DNA from 3 places in the Sphingomonas sorbitolis genome. Region 2 is predicted to be linked to each of the others. Evidence: riboswitches for the same ligand, from Rfam matches in the RefSeq annotation. Region 2 holds a riboswitch; each other region holds the start of a gene.
The links. Region 2 has a riboswitch for cobalamin ahead of U1763_RS08130 (TonB-dependent receptor plug domain-containing protein). Riboswitches for the same ligand answer to the same signal wherever they lie in the genome.

Region 1 (2,259 bases), on a different contig from region 2:
ACAGTTGCAGGGACAGCCGCGGCATTGGGAGGACTCCTCCCGCACCGCATTCCCATTCAAGCCCTTTCGGGCACCGGCGCGATCTATGAGGTTCGGTGCAACCGAGCCTCGGGGGTGGGTTAGAGGACTTTCCGCCACGCCGCCAGCTATCCGTGCACGACCTCGATCTGGTCGAAGCGCTTCCAGCGGTAGATGGCGAAGCTCAGGACCCAGCACAGCACGAACAGGCCGATGATCGCGAAGCCCAGGCCGTTGAAGTTCTCGCCGAGTGCGGCTGCCAGATCCCAGATGCCGCCCGTCAGGCCGAGCTTTGCGCCAAGCAGCGCGAGCGTCTCGATCCCGCCGATCGCTATCGCGACGATCGCGGAGATCAGCGTGATCGTGATGTTGTAGTAGAGCTTGCGGATCGGCTTCACGAACGCCCATTCATAGGCACCGAGCATGACGACGCCGTCCGCGGTGTCGACCAGCGCCATGCCGGTTGCGAACAGCACCGGGAGGACGAGGACGATGCCGATCGAGAGACCGTCGGCGGCTTGGCTCGCAGAAAGGCCCAGGATCGCGACCTCCGTGGCGGTGTCGAAGCCCAGCCCGAACAGGAAGCCGAGCGGGGCCATGTGCCAGCTGCGCGTAACGAGCCGGAACATTGGCCGGAACAGCCGCGCAAGCAGCCCGCGGTTGCCGAGCAGCAGGTCGAGATCCTCCTCGACATAGGTCCCGCCGCCGCGGACATGGCCGAAGGTGCGCCAGACCGATCGCAGGATGATCAGGTTCATCGCGGCGATCGTGAAGAGGAACAGCGCGGAGATCATCGTCGCGACCACGCCGCCGACCTGCTTGAACGCCTCGAACTGCGACAGCGCGCTGGCGGTGAGCGCGATCGCGACGGCGGCGATCAGCACGATCCCCGAATGGCCGATCGCGAACCAAAAGCCGACCGCGATCGGCCGCTGGCCGTCCTGCATGAGCTTGCGTGTCACGTTGTCGATCGCGGCGATGTGGTCCGCATCGACCGCGTGGCGCAGGCCGAGTCCCCAGGCGAGTAGCGCGGTGCCGAGCATCAGCGGCTGAGCGTGGAACAGCGAGAACGCCCAGCACCACGCTGCGATGTTGGCCACGATTAGCCCAATGAACATCCAGCCGATGCGCTTGCGTGTCGAAACTCGCGTCGGTCGCTCAATCGTTAAAGTCGTCATGCAATAGCCCCGCAGCGTCCGACGAGGACGGGGACCTGCCGCGAACGGCCGGGCCATGCGACGACCGGACGCCATGAGCGGCCGACGCACGACGCCGATGCGGCCCCCGCCACATGGTCGTCGCTCAGCCAGTGTCACGCAAGCGGCGTTCACCGTGCCTCGGTCACCCCCTGGACCGGGACAAGAGCGACCAGACGCCGGCAGGTCTCCTGGCTCGCGGGTCAAGGCTCGGCGCACCGCCTTCCCAGGCCTTTCGGCCCAGTGGCTGCCCTCGCGAAAAGGGCTCGTGCGCTTCGCTCGCCGCTTACAGTTGCAGGGACAGCCGCGGCATAGGACGGCGAACCGTCCGCACCGCATTCCCAATCAAGCCCTTCCGGGCACCGACGCGATCTAGCGAGCCACCGGTCGAACCGGCCGCTCGGGCGTTGTGCTAGCCGGGTTCGTGCCGGGTGCCAATCGCCCTTTGCGGGTGTCGCCGTCGTTGCCAGCGCAATAGTCCGGTCACGAACAGCGCGATCGGCACGATGCCGGCGATGAAGGCGAGGATGCGCCCTGCCAGCCCGAACGCCTCGCCGCCGTGCAGCGGGTGGAGCCAGTTCATCACGATGTCGCCGCGTGTCTTGGCGAGGCCGTCGCGGGTCGCGAGGATGGCGCCGGTATAAGGATCGAGCCAGACGTTGGTGCGCGGAAAGCGGCGGCTTGGCTCGCCGTCCTGCGCGAGATTGATCCGCGTGGTGCCGGTCGGTGAGGCGGGGGTTTCGATCCAGGCGAGTGCGGCACCTGGAAAGCGGTGCTCGGCGACAGTGACCAGCTGGTCGACGGGAAGGCGGTCTCCGTTCGGAAAGACCATCAGCGGCGGCATCTGATATAGCGGTGAGGCGCGGGCGATTACGGAGCGCGTCTGGTCGGGGAGGTCGAGCATCACCCCGGTCGCGGTGACGACGAGCAGCAGGATCGCGCCGGCCACGCCGATCAGCTTGTGCCAGTCGTACAGCCGCCGGATCGGGGCGGCGTCGCGCTTGAAGCGGAGCGCGCGCCACCAGCCGCCGGGGCGCGGCCACCA
Region 2 (2,259 bases):
GCGTCGTATCGACCGGGTCCGCTGGGCGTGCAAGCATCGTGGTCGCACACGAACTCGAAGGTCGAGGGTTCGGGGATCACCGCCGCTCTGGACGGATTGCGACCGGCGCAGACCCCGCGCGACCAGGTGTCGGGGACGGTCGACTGGCGGCACGATGCGGCGGCGCTGTCGCTGACCGTGCGTCATGTCGGCCGGCAGTATGACGACGACCAGAACACACGGGTGCTTGGGGCCGCGACGACGCTGGATGCGTATGCCGCGCTGCCGATCCTGGGCTCGCTGGTTGCCGAGTTTCGGGCGGAGAATTTCCTCAACGAGCGCGTCGAGGCAGGGATCAGCGGCGCGAACATCGTCGAACGCGCAACGCCGCGGACGATCTGGGTGGGGCTGCGCTACGGGGGGCGCTGATATTCGATCCGTCGCTTGCCAAGAGAAACGAAGACAGCATGTTTCCCCGCGAAGGCGGGGACCCAGTCTGGGCTCCCGCCTTCGCGGGAGAACAATTTCGGGGAACGTCACCATTTGGTACTAGTCACCACCCCGGCGAAGGCCGGGGCCCAATTGGAAAGGTGGAAATAACGGGGCACTGCGCTCGGTTATCGCCGTTCCCCACTTGGGCCCCGGCCTTCGCCGGGGTGGTGCGATAGACCATGAGTCTACTGAACCACGCCCCGGGTGGGGAGCATGAGTAGGCGCTGCGTTGACCCGTGTCTGGCGTGCGACTAATGCCACTCCCGTGAAGGGTTCCCGGCGACGGGATCAAAAGGGAAGTCGGTGCGCGGGAATCCGCAAGACCGGCGCTGTACCCGCAACTGTGACCGGATAGCGGCCACCCCGAATATGCCACTGGGTTTCGACCTGGGAAGGCGGGGTGGGCGCGATGACCCGGAAGCCAGGAGACCTGCCTTTCACGGTCGATCCACTGCGCGGGCGGGTGTCCGGCGCGGACGAGTGCTCCGGTCCAGCCGGGTTTCCTCGAGCGAGAGACGTCTGGCCGCCCCGCGAATGGTCGCAGGCGGTTCTGCTTAGGACGTACCCATGACGAAATTCTTCCTTCTGCTCGGCGCCGCGGCGATCGCAGCGCCTGCTTTTGCCCAGACCATCCCCGATCCCGACGCTTCCGAAGTCGTCGTCACCGCGACCCGCGCCGCGCAACCGCTGAGCGAGATCGGCCAGGCAGTAACGGTCATCGACCGCGCCGAGATCGAGCGCCGGCAAACCACCGTGGTGTCCGACCTGCTCGCGACCACGCCCGGTGTCACCGTCACGCGCAATGGCACCATCGGCGCGCTGACCAGCGTCCGTATCCGCGGCGCCGAGGCGGACCAGACGCTCGTCGTGATCGACGGCGTCCGCGTCAACGATCCCTCGTCGACCGGCGGCGGCTTCAACTTCGGCAACCTCCTGTCGAGCTCGGTCGAGCGGATTGAAGTTCTACGCGGGCCGAACTCGGTGCCATGGGGCAGCCAGGCGATCGGCGGCGTCGTCAACATCATTACCGCTGCGCCGACACAAGGCATTCAAGCGCGTGCCAACGCCGAATATGGCTATGCCGACAGCGTGTTCGCGAGCGCGGGCGTCTCGGGCAAGTCCGGTCCGGTGTCGGGCTCGCTGACCGGCGGCTATCTGCGCACCGACGGCATCTCGTCCGCCGCCAGTGGCACCGAGCGCGACGGCTATCGCCAATATGGCGCGACCGGACGAGTGGGCGTCGAGTTCGCGCCGAGAATCGGCCTCGACCTGCGCGGCTATTTCGCCGACAGCCGCGTCGAGATCGACGGCTTCCCGGCCCCCGATTACGTGCTCGCCGACACGCCCGAATATTCGAAGACGCGCGAGGCATACGGTTACGCAGGGCTGCACGCGAACTTCGCTGACGGGCGGATTAACAACCGCGTCGCGTTCACGATCGCCGACATCAACCGTGACAATTACGACCCGAGCTTCGGCAGCGATCCAACCTTCATCGGTCGCGGCCGCAGCGAACGCTACGAATACCAAGGCGACTTCCGCCCGCTCGACCAGGTCCGCGTGGTCGCCGGAGTTGAGCGCGAGAACAGCCGTTTCAATGACGGCTTCACCTTCGCGGATACCGGGATAACCAGCGTCTACGGCCAGCTGATCGTCAAGCCGCTCGACATCCTCACGATCACCGGCGGCGTCCGCAACGACGATCACGACGATTTTGGCAGCCACACCACGTTCGGCGCGAACGCCGCGCTGGCATTGCGCACCGGCACGACAATCCGCGCAAGCTAT
Region 3 (2,259 bases), on a different contig from region 2:
TTCGTCGGCATGGTTGAGCGGCAGCTTGAGGTCGGTGATGCGGAGCATGCTCGGTCCTCTAGCGCCGCGCGGCGCGATCCGCCATCGGAAGCAAAAGAGGACATGATCATGCGGACCGACGACGAGCAGAATGCCAAGAGCGCCAAGCGCAAGGAGGTCCACGATAAGATCGTCGCTGGCAAGACGATCGAGAAGGGGCTGATCATCGTCCACACCGGCAAGGGCAAGGGCAAGTCGACCGCCGCGTTCGGCATGGCGGTGCGGATGATCGGGCATGGGCGCAAGGTCGGCGTGGTGCAGTTCGTCAAGGGCGCGATGGCGACCGGCGAGAAGGCGATCTTCGACGCGTTCCCGGACCTGTGCGAATTCAAGCCGATGGGGGAGGGGTTCACCTGGGATACGCAGGATCGTGCGCGCGACATCGCGGTGGCGCGCGAGGCTTGGGACGAGGTCAAGCGGATGATTGCCGATTCATCCTATGCGATGGTGGTCGCGGATGAGCTGAACATCGTGCTGCGGTATGACTATCTGCCGGTCGACGAGGTGCTCGCTGTGTTGGCGGCAAAGCCGGAGATGACGCATGTCGTGGTGACAGGTCGGAATGCGCCGGATGCGTTGATCGAGCTGGCGGATCTGGTGACCGAGATGACGCAGGTAAAGCATCCGTTCCGGTCGGGCGTGAAGGCACAGGCGGGGGTGGAGTTCTGACTTCTTGATCCTCCCCTTGCAGGGGAGGTGGCTGGCGCTTGCCAGACGGAGGGGTATTGCGATCACGACGGCGGGTCACCCCTCCGTCAGCCCAAACGGGCTGCCACCTCCCCTGTCAGGGGAGGATTAGAGGCTGCTTGTCTACGGTCGATCGTACGCGTATCGCTCGGCCTGCGACAGGTTTTCCCGAGGCGGCAACGCTTAGGGAAATGAAAATGGGAACGGGAAACACCCGGCTGCCCCTGCAACTGTACGCGGCGAGCCATCGTGCCTCATGCCATTGGGATACTCCCGAGAAGGCGGCGCGGACGGCGTTGACCCGCGAGCCAGGAGACCTGCCCGTCGCGGTCGTCTTTCGTCCGGCCAGGGTGCGCCGAACGGACGGGTAACACCCCGAGCGACGACATCGCTTCGCGTCGCGCGGAGGCTGGAGGCGTGCGCCTCTCGCCCTTCGTGCAATGCGGGATCGACTGTCCGAAGGGGTTCCTATGCCAAATCTACATAATGCTGCGACCGTTCGGGAACGGACATGCTGAAGCCCGCCGAGGACGGCGTCGCGGTGGTCGCGTGCAACACGTGCCGCCATTCGGCCGATGCGCGCGACGACGAGCAGGGCCAGCGCGGCGGCGCGCGGCTCGTGCAGGCGCTGAAGACGGTGCAGCAGAGCGACCCGGCCTATGCCGACGTCGCGGTGCAGGAGATGCCGTGCCTATTCGCATGCCAGGATTTCTGCACGATCCACCTGCGCGCACCCGCCAAAGTCGGCTATGTGCTCGGCCGGTTCGAACCGACCGAAGACGCCGCGCGCGCGATCCTCGATTACGCGCGGCTCTACGGTGAGAGCGCGTTCGGGCAGGTGCCGTTCAAGCAATGGCCGCAGGGCGTGAAGGGGCATTTCATCACCCGCACGCCGCCCGCCGGCTTCGTCGTCGAATGACCGCGTTCGCGACGCCCGCCGGGTTTCTGGCGGCCTTGCGCGGCTTGCCGCAGGCGGACGCGGCGGCGCGATCCGCGGCGATCGTCCGGCAAGGCGAACTGACCAAGCCGCCGGGCTCGCTGGGGCGGCTGGAGGATATAGCGGTGTTCATGGCCGGCTGGCAGGGCAACCCGATGCCCCGGCTCGATCGTGGCAGCGCGGTCGTATTTGCGGGTAATCACGGGATCGTCGCGCGCGGCGTGAGTGCGTTTTCGGCTTCGGTCACCGCCCAGATGGTGTCCAATTTCGAGCATGGCGGCGCGGCAATCAACGCGCTGTCGCGGGCGGCGGGCCTTGAACTTAAGACCGTGTCGCTCGACCTCGATCGACCGACGGCGGATTTCACGCAAGCGCCTGCGATGTCGGAGGACGAGTGCCTGGCCGCGTTGAACGCGGGCGCGGCGGCGGTAGCGGATGCGCCGGACTTGGTCGTACTCGGCGAGATGGGGATCGGCAACTCGACGACCGCCGCCGCGCTGTGCCTGGCGAGCTTCGGCGGGTCGGCAAGCGACTGGGTCGGGCCGGGCACCGGAGTCGATGGCGAGGGCATCGCGCGGAAGGTCGCGGTCGTCGAG

Region 1: linked by a shared signal. The riboswitch ahead of U1763_RS01115 (HoxN/HupN/NixA family nickel/cobalt transporter) and the one ahead of U1763_RS08130 (TonB-dependent receptor plug domain-containing protein) in region 2 are both predicted to bind cobalamin.
Region 3: linked by a shared signal. The riboswitch ahead of U1763_RS02015 (DUF1636 domain-containing protein) and the one ahead of U1763_RS08130 (TonB-dependent receptor plug domain-containing protein) in region 2 are both predicted to bind cobalamin.

Annotation. Positions count from the first base shown of each region.
Region 1 covers NZ_JAXOJS010000001.1:270,296-272,554, forward strand. Annotated here, with positions in the region: cobalamin riboswitch at 1-93, opposite strand, end outside; gene U1763_RS01115 (HoxN/HupN/NixA family nickel/cobalt transporter) at 147-1,196, opposite strand; cobalamin riboswitch at 1,379-1,596, opposite strand; gene U1763_RS01120 (PepSY-associated TM helix domain-containing protein) at 1,627-2,259, opposite strand, start outside.
Region 2 covers NZ_JAXOJS010000002.1:610,128-612,386, reverse strand. Annotated here, with positions in the region: gene U1763_RS08135 (TonB-dependent receptor) at 1-408, shown strand, start outside; cobalamin riboswitch at 725-923, shown strand; gene U1763_RS08130 (TonB-dependent receptor plug domain-containing protein) at 1,039-2,259, shown strand, end outside.
Region 3 covers NZ_JAXOJS010000001.1:485,099-487,357, reverse strand. Annotated here, with positions in the region: gene U1763_RS02025 (NAD(P)/FAD-dependent oxidoreductase) at 1-48, opposite strand, end outside; gene cobO (cob(I)yrinic acid a,c-diamide adenosyltransferase) at 103-708, shown strand; cobalamin riboswitch at 870-1,065, shown strand; gene U1763_RS02015 (DUF1636 domain-containing protein) at 1,238-1,645, shown strand; gene cobT (nicotinate-nucleotide--dimethylbenzimidazole phosphoribosyltransferase) at 1,642-2,259, shown strand, end outside.